DNA from 2 places in the Paenibacillus sp. FSL H3-0302 genome. Region 2 is predicted to be linked to the other one. Evidence: a T-box and tRNA genes for the amino acid it is inferred to sense, from the RefSeq annotation. Region 2 holds a T-box; the other holds one or more tRNA genes.
What was found. The T-box of region 2 lies ahead of trpS (tryptophan--tRNA ligase). A T-box ahead of a tRNA ligase gene usually reads a tRNA of that ligase, here a tRNA-Trp.
Positions count from the first base shown of each region.

Region 1 (7,659 bases), 170 kb from region 2:
ATCTCGCCTTCACTTGGCTCTTCCATGCCGAACATAATCTTCATTAAAGTCGATTTACCTGCACCGTTCTCACCTGCAATCGCATGTATTTCTCCCTCACGTAAAGAAAAATGCACGTCTTTATTTGCAACGACGCCATTGGGATATACCTTGGTAATTCCCCGCATTTCCAGCAGAGCTGTGTACATAGGTCTCAACGCCTTTCAACTTGGAGGTCTGCAAAAATATACAGCTGGAATTCCCCTGACTAGAAGAATCTCCAACTGTAGGTTTATCTCTATAGAGCTGATCTTAAGATTTAAAGCTTAAGGCTTAACTGCGTTACGAATAGCTTCTACCTCTGCGGTTTCCATCCCCATCGCATTATCCACTTTAATTTCTTTATTGATCAGCTTTTGCTTCACTTCTTCAACCTTGGCCTGAAGATCAGCCGGGAATACATTTTTATAAATATCATTCTCAGCAATACCTACACCATCATCTACAAAGCTCATTACATCACGTTTGCCCATTTCTAGCGTACCCTCTTGCAATCTCTTCACTGCACCTAGAATAGCCGTATCAATCTTTTTAATAGATGAAGTAACGATTAGATTTGCTTTTTCACTATCTGTATCGTTAATCAACATTGCCTGATCGGAGTCTACACCGATTGCATATTTTTTCTTCTCTTTAGCTGCGTCAAAGATCCCAAGACCTGTACCCCCAGCCACGTTAAAAATAACATCCACACCGGAGTTATATTGAATTAGAGACAGCTCCTTACCTTTTGCCGGGTTAACAAAATCACCAGCGTACGACACAGCCACTTTTACATCAGGATCAACGTACTGAGCACCTTGAATGTAACCGACCAAGAAAGCATTAATCCCCGGAATATCCATACCGCCCACAAACCCAATCACATTCTCAGGGGTAGCATTCGGCATATCCGATTGTGTAGCTAATGCTGCTACTGCACCTGCCAAGAAAGATACTTCATTTGTCGCATAAGACATGTTGTACATGTTATCTGGTGCTTCATCGATGTCGGTATCATAATTAATGAATTTTTTGTCTGGATACAATTCTGCCGTTGCATTAAACATCTCTGTAATTTCAGAACCGCCAGAAATAATTACATCCCAATCCTCGGAAGCGATATCGTTAAATGTAGGCTCCCATTTCGTTTTATCAACGCCCATTTCAACAACCTTTGTTTCTGCACCAAGTTCATCCTTAACCTTTTGCAAGCCGTTATTAGCGGAATCAAAAAATGATTTATCCCCAAGTGTCCCCGGAATCAGCAATACAACCTTGAGTTTATCCCCTGCACCTGTTTCTCCACCCTCAGCAGCGTTTGATCCAGTATTCGCAGAAGAACCGTTATTGGACGTGTTATTCCCACATGCTGTGACCAGAACCATCACCATTAATAACAACAAAGAAAGAACTTTTTTATTCATTACTCTATTCCACCCCTAATTTTAGTTGGTTAGTAATCCGCAGAATCCCATCTTCACCCATTGTATAATTCACGGTTCAAATGGAAATTCTCTTTTTTCCAAATAAAGTATCATTAAAAGTAATAAATTTAACGTTTAGGCTCAAAAATAGCAATAAAAATACCATTATTATTAATAATCCGCTTTATTTCCGAACGAGATGGCCAGTCAGGTTGCGAACTTTCGGATTTATTGATACGATCATAACAAATATTATTAAAAATAATTATATGATTTCGGTCATTGTTTTGTACGATTCGGCTAAAACATAAGTATTGGAGGATCATCATGGATCGTGTTCTATATATTGTAAGTGCCACACATGAGCTAAATACTTATATCCCTCCACACCAGCATGAATGCTACGAACTAGTCTATTATTTACAGGGGGTAGGGACAACCAATGTTGGCCCACGAAGTTACCATTTTCGCTCCTCTTCTTTCGCGCTTGTGCCACCCAATCATAAACATGACGAGCACCACCGTGAGGATGCAAATGTATTATTTGTAGGCTTCCACTCGGAACACCCTAATATGAGTAATCTGCTCGGCGTATATGAAGATGATAAAGATCAGACCGTTCTTCAAATCCTGCTGCGAATGAAAGCAGAGTTTACACGCAAGCAAGACGGATTCTCTGAGCTTCTAAACCTACAAATGAGCGAGATTACCGTCCATCTTATGAGGCTTCTTAGTGCCTCTGGATATCAATCCCCAACAGAAGATCGAGTACAATATGTCCTTAATTATATGAATGAGCATTATCGCCATAAATTGTCCGTCGAAACACTATCAGAAATGTCCGGATATAGTTACGATCGTTTTCGCCATCTATTTAAAGAACGTTTCGGGTCTTCACCCCTGCGGTATTTGCTGTTAAAACGCCTGGATTATGCAAAGTCTCTATTACGTCATACTCAGATGCAAATCTCTGAAGTATCTGCTGCTGCAGGTTTTGTGAACGATGCCCAATTCTGCAATATGTTTAAACGAGAAATAGGTCTTACCCCGCGAGCATTCCGCATTAATAATCAATCAGGTTAATCACTAATCAGATTAAAAAAAGCCGTTGAAATAGAGAAACTCTCTATTCAACGGCTTACTGCTGTAAACCCAAGGACATAAAGAAAAAAGGTTTGTAAGATTGCTTATAAAAGCATTCTTACAAACCTTTTTAAGATACCGGCGAGAGGACTCGAACCTCCACGGTTTCCCACTCGATTTTGAGTCGAGCGCGTCTGCCATTCCGCCACGCCGGCACATATGAACTAAATGGAGGCGCCACCCAGATTTGAACTGGGGATAAAGCTTTTGCAGAGCTTTGCCTTACCACTTGGCTATGGCGCCATGAAAACTTGGAGCGGACGACGGGAATCGAACCCGCGACCCTCGCCTTGGCAAGGCGATGCTCTACCGCTGAGCCACGTCCGCATAAAATGGCTGGGGATATAGGATTCGAACCTATGAGTGACGGAGTCAAAGTCCGTTGCCTTACCGCTTGGCTAATCCCCAATAACATTTTAAAGTAAAATGGGGCGACTGATGGGTCTCGAACCCACGAATGCCGGAACCACAATCCGGTGCGTTAACCCCTTCGCCACAGTCGCCATATTAAGTTGATATTGTTGCCATTATTCATTTTAAAGTAAATGGGGCGGCCGATGGGTCTCGAACCCACGAATGCCGGAACCACAATCCGGTGCGTTAACCCCTTCGCCACGGCCGCCATATTAAACTTTAGAAAGAACTTGGCAGGGGCAGCAGGAATTGAACCCACACCAACGGTTTTGGAGACCGTTGTTCTACCTTTAAACTATGCCCCTAAAAACTGGTGGAGGATGATGGATTCGAACCACCGAACACTCACGTGAGCAGATTTACAGTCTGATGCGTTTGGCCACTTCGCTAATCCTCCAAGGATGGTGCCGGCGAGAGGACTTGAACCCCCAACCTACTGATTACAAGTCAGTTGCTCTACCAATTGAGCTACACCGGCATGGCACTCATTCTTTTGTGATGATAAATGGTGGCTCGGGACGGAATCGAACCGCCGACACGAGGATTTTCAGTCCTCTGCTCTACCGACTGAGCTACCGAGCCATGATGAAAATGGCGGAACCGACGGGATTCGAACCCGCGATCTCCTGCGTGACAGGCAGGCATGTTAGGCCAACTACACCACGGTTCCAAAAGATATAATTGCTTAAGTTAATTGGTTGCGGGGGCAGGATTTGAACCTGCGGCCTTCGGGTTATGAGCCCGACGAGCTACCGGGCTGCTCCACCCCGCGTCAGTAAGAAAGTGTTATGGTGGAGGCTGAGGGGATCGAACCCCCGACCCTCTGCTTGTAAGGCAGATGCTCTCCCAGCTGAGCTAAGCCTCCATAAACAACAATTGTTATTGTACCAAAGTCCACTAGGATAAATCAAGTAAAAATTTGGTGACCCGTATGGGATTCGAACCCATGTTACCTCCGTGAAAGGGAGGTGTCTTAACCCCTTGACCAACGGGCCATACTAATTAAAAATTTGTGGCGGAGAGAGAGGGATTCGAACCCTCGAGACGCTTGTGGCGCCTACACGATTTCCAATCGTGCTCCTTCGGCCAAACTCGGACACCTCTCCATATGGCTCCCCGAACAGGACTCGAACCTGTGACAACTCGATTAACAGTCGAGTGCTCTACCAACTGAGCTATCAGGGAATATTCATACCAGGCTTGATGCCTGAAAACTGAATCCGAAACAAATCTGCATTCTACGTATAGGATAAGCCCTCGACCGATTAGTATTGGTCAGCTCCATGCATTGCTGCACTTCCACCTCCAACCTATCTACCTCGTCGTCTTCAAGGGGTCTTACTAATTGGGAAATCTCATCTTGAGGGGGGCTTCACGCTTAGATGCTTTCAGCGCTTATCCCGTCCGTACGTAGCTACCCAGCCATGCTCCTGGCGGAACAACTGGTGCACCAGCGGTACGTCCATCCCGGTCCTCTCGTACTAAGGACAGCTCCTCTCAAATTTCCTGCGCCCACGACAGATAGGGACCGAACTGTCTCACGACGTTCTGAACCCAGCTCGCGTACCGCTTTAATGGGCGAACAGCCCAACCCTTGGGACCTACTTCAGCCCCAGGATGCGATGAGCCGACATCGAGGTGCCAAACCTCCCCGTCGATGTGGACTCTTGGGGGAGATAAGCCTGTTATCCCCAGGGTAGCTTTTATCCGTTGAGCGATGGCCCTTCCATGCGGTACCACCGGATCACTAAGTCCGACTTTCGTCCCTGCTCGACTTGTAGGTCTCGCAGTCAAGCTCCCTTATGCCTTTGCACTCTGCGAATGATTTCCAACCATTCTGAGGGAACCTTGGAACGCCTCCGTTACTCTTTAGGAGGCGACCGCCCCAGTCAAACTGCCCGCCTGACACGGTCCCCGTACCCGGTAAGGGTACTAGGTTAGAACCTAGATACGATCAGGGTGGTATCCCAACGGCGCCTCCACCGAAGCTTGCGCTCCGATTTCTACGGCTCCCACCTATCCTGTACAGATCGTACCCAAATTCAATATCAAGCTGCAGTAAAGCTCCATGGGGTCTTTCCGTCTTGTCGCGGGTAACCTGCATCTTCACAGGTATTAAAATTTCACCGGATCTCTCGTTGAGACAGCGCCCAAGTCGTTACGCCATTCGTGCGGGTCAGAATTTACCTGACAAGGAATTTCGCTACCTTAGGACCGTTATAGTTACGGCCGCCGTTTACTGGGGCTTCGGTTCATAGCTTCGGGTTACCCCTAACCACTCCCCTTAACCTTCCAGCACCGGGCAGGCGTCAGCCCGTATACTTCGCCTTGCGGCTTCGCACAGACCTGTGTTTTTGCTAAACAGTCGCTTGGGCCTTTTCACTGCGGCCCCCTCGTGCTATTCACACTACCGGGGCACCCCTTCTCCCGAAGTTACGGGGTCATTTTGCCGAGTTCCTTAACGAGAGTTCTTCCGCGCGCCTTAGAATTCTCTTCTCGCCTACCTGTGTCGGTTTGCGGTACGGGCACCTTCTCCTGGCTAGAGGCTTTTCTTGGCAGTGTGAGATCATGACCTTCGCTACTACAATTTTCGCTCCCCATCACAGCCCAGCCTTATCGATGTGCGGATTTGCCTACACATCAGCCTCACTGCTTAGACGGACATCCATCAGTCCGCGTCACTACCCTCCTGCGTCACCCCATCGCTCATAGCGGATTACGGTGGTACAGTAATTTCAAACTGTTGTCCTTCGACTACGCCTTTCGGCCTCGCCTTAGGTCCCGACTTACCCTGAGCGGACGAGCCTTCCTCAGGAAACCTTGGGCTTTCGGCGGATCAGATTCTCACTGATCTTTTCGTTACTCATACCGGCATTCTCACTTGTGTAGTGTCCAGCGCTCTTTTCAGTACACCTTCAACCCCTACACAACGCTCCCCTACCCCAGATGCAAAGCATCTAGCCATAGCTTCGGTGGTGTGTTTAGCCCCGTTACATTTTCGGCGCAGAGTCACTCGACCAGTGAGCTATTACGCACTCTTTCAATGGTGGCTGCTTCTAAGCCAACATCCTGGTTGTCTGTGCAACTCCACATCCTTTCCCACTTAACACACACTTGGGGACCTTAGCTGATGGTCTGGGCTGTTTCCCTTTTGACAATGGATCTTAGCACTCACTGTCTGACTCCCGGCAATAAGTATATGGCATTCGGAGTTTGACTGAGCTTGGTAATCCTTGCGGACCCCGCACCCAATCAGTGCTCTACCTCCACTACTCTTATACCGAGGCTAGCCCTAAAGCTATTTCGGGGAGAACCAGCTATCTCCGAGTTCGATTGGAATTTCTCCGCTACCCCCACCTCATCCCCGCACTTTTCAACGTACGTGGGTTCGGGCCTCCAGTGCGTGTTACCGCACCTTCACCCTGGACAGGGGTAGATCACACGGTTTCGGGTCTACGTCCACATACTAATTCGCCCTATTCAGACTCGCTTTCGCTGCGGCTCCACCTTCTCGGCTTAACCTTGCATGTTAAACGTAACTCGCCGGTTCATTCTACAAAAGGCACGCCATCACCCATTAATAGGGCTCTGACTTTTTGTAAGCACACGGTTTCAGGTTCTATTTCACTCCCCTTCCGGGGTGCTTTTCACCTTTCCCTCACGGTACTGTTTCACTATCGGTCGCCAGGTAGTATTTAGCCTTAGCAGATGGTCCTGCTGGATTCATACGGGGTTTCACGTGCCCCGCACTACTCGGGATCCGTCTCGGAGAGAACACAGTTTAGGTTACAGGGCTTTTACCTCTATCGCGGGCCTTTCCAGACCTCTTCACCTACCATATTCCTTTGTAACTCCATGTGAGACGTCCCACAACCCCTAAGAGCAAGCTCTTAGGTTTAGGCTGTTCCGCGTTCGCTCGCCGCTACTGACGGAATCACTATTGTTTTCTCTTCCTCAGGGTACTTAGATGTTTCAGTTCCCCTGGTCTGCCTCTACATTTCCTATGTATTCAGAAATGAGTAACTGCGAATTACCACAGCTGGGTTTCCCCATTCGGACACCCCCGGATCAAAGCTTGCTTACAGCTCCCCGAGGCAGTTTCGTTGTTCGCCACGTCCTTCGTCGGCTCCTGGCGCCTAGGCATCCTCCGTGTGCTCTTATTAGCTTAACCTTGATTTTTCCGCAGGAAAATATCATACGATGACATTCTCTTTGGAATCATCTCACTAATAACATTTACTTGTTTGCACAAGTTGCTAAAAGATGTTCTAAAACGCAAATTCGTTTCGGTATCCAGTTTTCAAGGATCAAGTCTTACTTGAGAGCTTAAACTCTCAAAACTGAGCAACGAGTGAGTAACAGGCCTAAACCTGAGTTTTGGAAGCTTAGCTTCCGATTTGAATGTTCTCATTGCAGAGAACGATTCTCCATAGAAAGGAGGTGATCCAGCCGCACCTTCCGATACGGCTACCTTGTTACGACTTCACCCCAATCATCTACCCCACCTTCGGCGGCTGGCTCCCTTGCGGGTTACCCCACCGACTTCGGGTGTTGTAAACTCTCGTGGTGTGACGGGCGGTGTGTACAAGACCCGGGAACGTATTCACCGCGGCATGCTGATCCGCGATTACTAGCAATTCCGACTTCATGCAGGCGA
Region 1 is NZ_CP150284.1:6,009,227-6,016,885, forward strand. It holds gene MHH50_RS26620 (ABC transporter ATP-binding protein) at 1-188, opposite strand, end outside; gene MHH50_RS26625 (BMP family ABC transporter substrate-binding protein) at 306-1,445, opposite strand; gene MHH50_RS26630 (AraC family transcriptional regulator) at 1,773-2,528, shown strand; tRNA gene MHH50_RS26635 (tRNA-Leu) at 2,665-2,743, opposite strand; tRNA gene MHH50_RS26640 (tRNA-Cys) at 2,758-2,831, opposite strand; tRNA gene MHH50_RS26645 (tRNA-Gly) at 2,841-2,915, opposite strand; tRNA gene MHH50_RS26650 (tRNA-Gln) at 2,922-2,996, opposite strand; tRNA gene MHH50_RS26655 (tRNA-His) at 3,016-3,091, opposite strand; tRNA gene MHH50_RS26660 (tRNA-His) at 3,135-3,210, opposite strand; tRNA gene MHH50_RS26665 (tRNA-Trp) at 3,234-3,307, opposite strand; tRNA gene MHH50_RS26670 (tRNA-Tyr) at 3,314-3,399, opposite strand; tRNA gene MHH50_RS26675 (tRNA-Thr) at 3,405-3,480, opposite strand; tRNA gene MHH50_RS26680 (tRNA-Phe) at 3,509-3,584, opposite strand; tRNA gene MHH50_RS26685 (tRNA-Asp) at 3,595-3,672, opposite strand; tRNA gene MHH50_RS26690 (tRNA-Met) at 3,698-3,774, opposite strand; tRNA gene MHH50_RS26695 (tRNA-Val) at 3,792-3,867, opposite strand; tRNA gene MHH50_RS26700 (tRNA-Glu) at 3,923-3,997, opposite strand; tRNA gene MHH50_RS26705 (tRNA-Ser) at 4,016-4,108, opposite strand; tRNA gene MHH50_RS26710 (tRNA-Asn) at 4,112-4,187, opposite strand; rRNA gene MHH50_RS26715 (23S ribosomal RNA) at 4,248-7,173, opposite strand; rRNA gene MHH50_RS26720 (16S ribosomal RNA) at 7,436-7,659, opposite strand, start outside.
Region 1: it has a tRNA-Trp gene. The T-box ahead of trpS (tryptophan--tRNA ligase) is inferred to sense a tRNA for this amino acid. The anticodon was not compared.

Region 2 (7,659 bases):
CTTTACTATTCCCTGCAATTAGTACTTTAAAAGAATCAGTTGCCAGCTTACGAATGACTTCCTGATCCCCCCGTAAGAAGTACCAACCCTTATAATCTGCCTGGAAACGGTCCGCAAAGCTTTTAATGGCTTCACGCGTATCATTCTCTGGATCAAAAGAAATGGAGACGAACGCCGTATCTTTTCCAAAGCTGCCATCGTCGACCAGAATTTTCTGCGTCTGAGATAACAAAAACGTAGTTATAGGACATACATCCGGACATTGTGTGAAAAAAAAGTATACCAGCCGTGCCTTACCTTGTGTATCAGCCAGAGTAATCTGGTCTCCATCCACATTTTCAAGTGAAAAGTCCTGCACTTCTCCGATTACCGGCAGTTTTTCTTTTCCTAAATTCAAAGAATTAACTGCCAGATAACCAGCCATTACCAAAGCAAGCAATAGTAGAATCCAGGTCCATTTATAACGCTTAAAGGTCTGCACGGACAATAATACCCTCCCTCTTCTTAACCGTGAATCGTATTCAATACAAGTACGATCAAACTTACCGTTAGGTAGTTAATGGAGAAGAGGAAGTTCTTCTTCGCCCAGACTTCGTCATCTTTTGCTGCAAAGCCCATCAAGGTTATGATTAACCAAGCCAGGGACAGCGCTGTTGAAATCACCAGATAAAAAATGCCTGCATAATCGTAGGCGTACATTAACACTGGAATAGGCAGCAACAGTGCTACATAAGGAATCATTTGAAACTTCGTACGACGTGTTCCTTTGACTACAGGCAGCAGCGGAAATCCAGCGGCTCTATATTCTTCTTTACGTCTAATCCCGAGTGCCCAGAAATGGGGAGGTTGCCACAGAAACAACATCGCAAACATCAGCCAAGCCCCTAGATCAACTGTTCCCGTAACTGCAACGTAGCCAATTACCGGTGGCATAGCTCCAGAGATCGCACCTACTGAAGTGCTCCATGTTGATGTCCGTTTCAACCAAAGGGTGTATACTACAACGTAAACGAACATCCCTACAATCCCGAACAGACCGGCTAAAACTCCGGAAAAAGCAAACAGTACAATCAAGCCCGCAATCCCTAGCCCAATAGCATACAGCAATACGGTTTTGGGTTTCAGTCGTCCTGTAGGAAGCCCCCGATCGCGCGTTCTTTCCATCTTCATGTCCAGGTCACGGTCGAAATAGTTATTAAAAACACAGGCCGAAGCCATAACCAGCATTGTACCGAGCAGAGTCAGAACTAATCTGCCGTATTGAACATCCCAACCTGAAGCCAGCCAATATCCTGCAAAGGCAGCGATGAGGTTAGATCGGATAATACCGGGTTTTGTTACGGTAATGAAATCACGCCAACTTGCACCTTCCGGTGGAGATTTTGCAGACATAGCTGCAGAATCGGAAGAAGCTTGAAATGTTATATGATTATCCACACCAAATGATCCTCCTTCTAAACGAACTTCTAACGTTCTAGCCGAAGCACTAAATAGACTTCGCTGTTAACTTTATCATATCAAACCCGAGGAGACTTTGACAGTCATGGCACAGTATGTTCATGAATTTGACAATTACGTGACAATATTTATTTCCAGCCCGTTAATAACCTAAGCTGTATTTGGGTAATTATTAATAATGTACTTCCGAACAACAAAGGAGAACTGACCAATGGACACCGCTACACATTTAGTTATGGGCATAGGGTTAGCCGGACTTTCATTCGTAGATCCTGTCGTTGCTTCTGACCCTAAACTGGCCGGAGCCGTTATGCTGGCTACGATTTTAGGCTCACAAGCTCCTGATGCCGATACCGCATTAAGACTGAAGGACAATGCAATATATATTCGTAATCACCGGGGAATCACACACTCCTTGCCTTTTCTAATTTTGTGGCCCGCTCTGATTGCCCTAGTCTTAGGGCCTCTGTTTGGATTTACTGATTTGGCAGCTTTAAGCCATGTTGCACTCTGGGGTTTCATAGGCGTAGGCGTGCACGTCTTCTCTGATCTGTTTAACACCTATGGAACCCAGGCCGCCCGTCCATTCACTGAGAAATGGATTGCCTGGAATATCATCCACATTTTCGATCCATTTATTTTTGGCAGCCATATCGCAGCTATTCTACTCTGGATCACTGGGATTGTGCCGCCCAAACCTTTATTTATTACGCTTTATGCCTGTACCATTCTTTATTATATTTGGAGAACGATTGTTCATGCCCGCCTTACACGAAACATCAAGCTTAAAGATATACACCATAATGCTGGCGAACGTTATATTGTAATCCCTACAATTTCACTTAAACGCTGGAACGTAGTTAAAGTGAAAAAAGACGGCAGCTATGACGTTGGGCAGCTACTGAACAACCGTCTGGAATGGTTCAAACATGCGGTCTGCTCAAATCATCCCGCTGTGGAAATATCCAAGTCGCATCCAGATATTCAGTCCTTTCTATATTTCACCTCTTATGCGGTTGCCGAAGTAGAGGAGCTTCCTTCAGGATATATGGTGCGCTGGGGAGACGTTCGTTATTTACACCGCAAACAATACCCTTTTGTGGCTGTATTAGTTATGGATAACCAATATAAACCTTTAAATACTTATGTAGGCTGGCTTAGCAGTGATAAGCTCGACAAACGATTTTCCATCGACCCTGGTTCTTTACGATGAAACTGTAGACTTACTGAGAGATCTATTCTATAATCACAAAAAATCCCGGAGTATTTTATAATACTCCGGGATTCATTTTAGCAGACACGGAAAGGAAGGCTCTTAATGGGTAAAGGACTCTCACTTTGGTTCGCTTGTTCTTCTATTCTTATTCTCACTGCCGCTTCAATCGCGATCAGCTATAGCTTCTGGCTGGCACTTCTGCTTGGTTTTCTTTGCGTAATGAATATTGGCTGGGGATTTATCCTCAAAGCCAGAATTAGACGCAAACAGGAAAGCTTAAGCTCTGACTAAGATTAACGAGCTGGCAGAAAGCCCATCCGCTCTTTTACGCCATTCAACGTCTCAGCTGCAACAATACGTGCACGTTCAGCACCTTCAGCAAGAATATCAGTGATCGCACCTGAACTGCGAATTTCATGATATCTTTGTTGCAAAGGCTCAAGTGTGGATACAACCACTTCCCCAAGATCCTTCTTAAAGCCACCATACATTTGTCCTTCATAACGATCGGCTATTTGCTGGAGGGACATCCCAGAACATTCCGAGTAAATACTCATCAAGTTACTAATCTCTGGCTTGTTAGCCGGATCAAAGATCACTTCACGTCCAGAATCAGTCGTTGCGCGGCTGATTTTTTTACGGATCACATCCGGCGAATCCAACAGGGCAATATAGCTGCCTGCATTCGGGCTGCTCTTGCTCATTTTTTTAGTGCCATCATCCAGAGACATAATGCGTGCGCCCACTTCAGGGATATATGGTTCAGGAATCGTAAAGAATTCGCCAAAACGGTTATTGAATCGGCCAGCTAAATCACGGGTCAACTCCAAGTGCTGCTTCTGATCTTCACCTACTGGCACAAGATCCGCATTATAAACAAGAATATCTGCTGCCATTAAAGAAGGATATACGAATAGGCCCGCGCCAACTGAATCCTTACCTGATGATTTATCTTTGAACTGTGTCATACGCTCAAGCTCGCCCATTGCCGTTAGCGTAGTCATGATCCAGCCCAATTCCGCATGCTGAGGCACATGAGACTGCATATATACATTCGAACGCACAGGATCAATTCCTGCCGCGATAAAGAGTGCAGCTACAGCTTCAGACTGCTCACGCAGTGCCGCAGGATCTTGAGCAACGGTGATCGCATGCATATCGACAACCATAAAGAAACATTGATGATCGTCTTGCAGCTTCACAAAATTTTTCAGCGCTCCGATATAGTTACCCAAAGTTAGAGAACCGCTCGGTTGTATGCCTGACATTACTTTTTTCAACATAATATAGACCTCCGTTAGATGTGATTTCAGATTTCCGAGAACGCAAAAAAAGCCTCATCCGCAAGGGACGTGAGACCGTGGTGCCACCCTTATTCGCTGCTTAACCTTTGTATAGTCAAAGGGAAACAGCCTTAGTCTTCCGTTAACGGGGAAGATCCGGCCGGTCTACTAGGGCATCTTGCTCCCGTTCAAGCGCGGCGCTCAGGGGTCCATTCATCAGGAGTGTCCTACCGGTTCGCATCAACCACCGGCTTTCTGAAGGTGCATTTCCTGTCTACTTGTCCCCGTCATCACATTCTCATCATAATTTAATGCCTTCATCATAGAACCATAAAGAGAAGTTGTCAAATCACTTAACCACTTCCGCATAAATCTGTTATGATAAGGTTATCCATGTTCTATTCGATTACAGTTACGATAAAGGAGCATATCTCATGAAACAGGTGACCAAAGGGCAGTGGGGCGGTTATGATACTTATATTTTGCACAGCCGCGAACTGGAAGTCACGCTTTTGCCGCGACTAGGAAACAACGTGATTTCATTGTTTGATGTAAAAGAACAACGGGAAATTCTGCGGCGGCCTGATGAAAGCGATCAAGCTTTCTTTATGCAAAAACCTTACCATTTTGGCATCCCGCTCTTAATTCCACCCGGAAGAATTCGTAAAGGAAAATTTCAATTCGAGGGTACAAGTTATCAATTTGACCAGAATACCGCTGGTGACAATCATATCCATGGTCTACACCGGACTCAATCCTGGTGTGTCAGCGATATTGAAGAAGACGAGGACGGTTGTGCAGTCACTACTGAATTCCTTACTGAAGATGATCCGCACTGGATGGAGCAATTTCCCATTCCACTCAAATTCGAAATGACATTCAGGCTTCAGGATGCCCGGCTCAGCCAGACTTTAAAGGTTACAAATCTCGGCGATCATCGTATTCCCTTTGGGATCGGTTATCACACCTGGTTTATGATCGATGGAGAACCTGAACGCTGGAATCTCAAGCTGCCCGTAAACAGCATTTATGAACTAAACGATGAATTGCTCCCTAGTGGCAATCTAATTCCACTTGGTGATCTAGATTCTCTAAATTCTGGAATCAACCTCCAGGGAACTAATTTTGATACTGCTCTACGTATTGGTGACAAGCAGCCCGTAGAAGCCTTGCTATTACGCGATGATGGTTATGGTCTTCGTTATACAGCTGACGAGAATCATTTCCGTCACTGGGTCCTGTATACCAAAGGACCGGCCGACCAATTTCTGTGCATCGAACCTTACACCTGGCTCCCGGATGCTCCTAACGTTTCCGATGACCCTTCCTTCACGGGCTTGCTGAAGGTAGAACCAGGTCAAAGTCTTGAGCTGTCCACTATGCTGGAAATGATCTATCCCGAGAATTAAAGCAGATATACATTATATCGGTCTTCCCTTGCGTTTACGTAAGAGAAGGCCGATTTTTTGTGCGAGCTTAGTTATTTGGGCTTTCTACCCTTACTTTTAATCGACTAATAATTACCATCCTTAAAACCTTTCGATAGCATGCATGAATTAGCCTCTTAGCGCTCATACTATCTTCACAACGGGCGAAGGAGGTGACACACATGGGTCAAGCAGGTCAAGGTCGTAGCAGCCGTTCCAATAACCTTGTAGTTCCTCAAGCAAATGCAGCGTTGCAACAATTGAAATATGAAGCAGCACAAGAGCTTGGAGTAACGATCCCAGCTGACGGTTATTACGGGAACTACACTTCCCGCGAAACTGGTTCTTTGGGAGGTTACATCACTAAACGTCTAGTACAACTGGCAGAACAACAACTGTCCGGTCGTCAGTAACATCGTTATCTTAAGTGTTTTATCCGGCAGAGGTCTTAAAAAGCCTATTGCCGACTAGCTTTCAAACCTCTCACACTTCTTCCAGAAGCTGTGGGAGGTTTTTCTAATTTATAGCCTATAATCCCAGCTGCAAACAATTTTTATGTAAAACGTTTAACTTAAAAATTGATCAGCACTCTCGGCGTAAGCATTACGGGGAGATCGAATCATCAGATTCGCCATATTATAATTAGACTCCAGCGTAGCATCTACGATTAGCTTTCCCTGTCTTATAGCGAACTCATAGCTGATCTCACCATGAGTCCAACGGCGTTTGTATTTCAGACTCTCCAGTGCCATTAGACGAAAAGAAGACTGCTGGCTCTCCGTTATTCCTTCCTTCACTTCTGTGAATCCACCCCCCCGACCGGCTAAAGGATGATGACGTATGCCGAACTTGCCAATGGTATTATTTCGTATTTGCACAAATACCGTACCGGAAGATAGTCCTGACAATTCCTCTTGCAGTTCCCTAAACACCAAATCCATCTGTCTTGCTAATGATAGCTGTTCTGTCTTAAGCATATCTTTCCTCCTAAAAGTTTTGTGAGCTTAGCTACTTTGAGTTTACTTCGTCTTATAAATCGAACCCTAAATATTTGGGCTAAGGGCCCGTCGCCACTGCGGGAAATGTTTGGACTTCCAGCCGCTGTTGTCTCCAAATTTCTTGAATTCTTACGCGTATAGCGGGTGAAATTCGGAGACAAAGGCAGTCGCTCTCGCTCTTACAGTTCCAAAATTCCCCTCCGCCACTCCTTCCCCTTTTCCCAAGTTTCTGGTTCGATTTATATCGTTTTGTGAGCTTAGCTACTTCGAGTTTACTTCGTACAAATCGGCTTAGTAAGCGCTTACTTAAGCTTTTTGAGCTGAGCTCATTTGTCTTCCATGCAAGCCTTTTATAAGGCTCAAGGCTCATTATAGACCCCTTAAATACGTCAAACAACATTATTCTACAAAATTGGGTTATTATCCCTAGTAATGCGCAAAATTCATGGATCATTCGTATATTAATTTTTATAAACCGGGAGTTTTCGACATTTAAACATTAAAAAAAGACCCCTTAACCGGGGTCTTTGCGTGTTCACACTGAAATTCCGTTATTTTTTGCGCACTGAAATTTGTCTTATTTTAGACATTTCATGCTAAATGCTCTGTCATCTCCAAGAACTCGTTGATATCAGCCACAATCAGATCTGTAGCTCCTTGCCAGAAATCCGGTTTTGTCAGATCTACACCCAAATGTTTGAGCACCAAATCCTCCAATGTCATCACGCCGGTATCCTGCAACAAGCTATCGTATTTGTCTGCAAAGGAAGCTCCCTCTTGTAATGCCAGACGATATAAGCCTGTACTGAACATATAACCAACGGTGTACGGGAAATTATAGAAAGGTACATCTGTGATATAGAAATGCAGCTTTGACGCCCAGAAGTGAGGATGGTATTCAGAAAGCACACCACAGAAAGCTTCTTTCTGTGCTTCCACCATCAGAGCGGACAGTTCCTCAGCATTTACAAGACCTTCCTTACGTTTCTCATAAAAGCGAGTCTCGAACAAGAATCGAGCGTGAATGTTCATAAAGAATGCCACACTGTTCTGTATCTTCGTTTCAAGCAGAGCCAGCTTCTCCTCTGCATTGCCCGCAGCTTTAACCTGAGCATCAGATACAATCACTTCTGCAAAGGTTGAAGCGGTCTCTGCAACGTTCATTGCATAATTCTGATTAAATACAGGTTGATCATCAAGCAGGTAGGAATGATAAGCATGTCCCAGCTCATGGGCCAATGTTGAAACATTGGAAGGTGTGCCGCTGTAAGTCATGA
Region 2 is NZ_CP150284.1:5,841,609-5,849,267, forward strand. It holds gene MHH50_RS25975 (SCO family protein) at 1-481, opposite strand, end outside; gene cyoE (heme o synthase) at 505-1,437, opposite strand; gene MHH50_RS25985 (metal-dependent hydrolase) at 1,670-2,671, shown strand; gene MHH50_RS25990 (hypothetical protein) at 2,777-2,965, shown strand; gene trpS (tryptophan--tRNA ligase) at 2,968-3,954, opposite strand; T-box leader at 4,018-4,257, opposite strand; gene MHH50_RS26000 (aldose 1-epimerase) at 4,392-5,366, shown strand; gene MHH50_RS26005 (alpha/beta-type small acid-soluble spore protein) at 5,567-5,797, shown strand; gene MHH50_RS26010 (hypothetical protein) at 5,951-6,361, opposite strand; gene MHH50_RS26015 (M3 family oligoendopeptidase) at 6,974-7,659, opposite strand, start outside.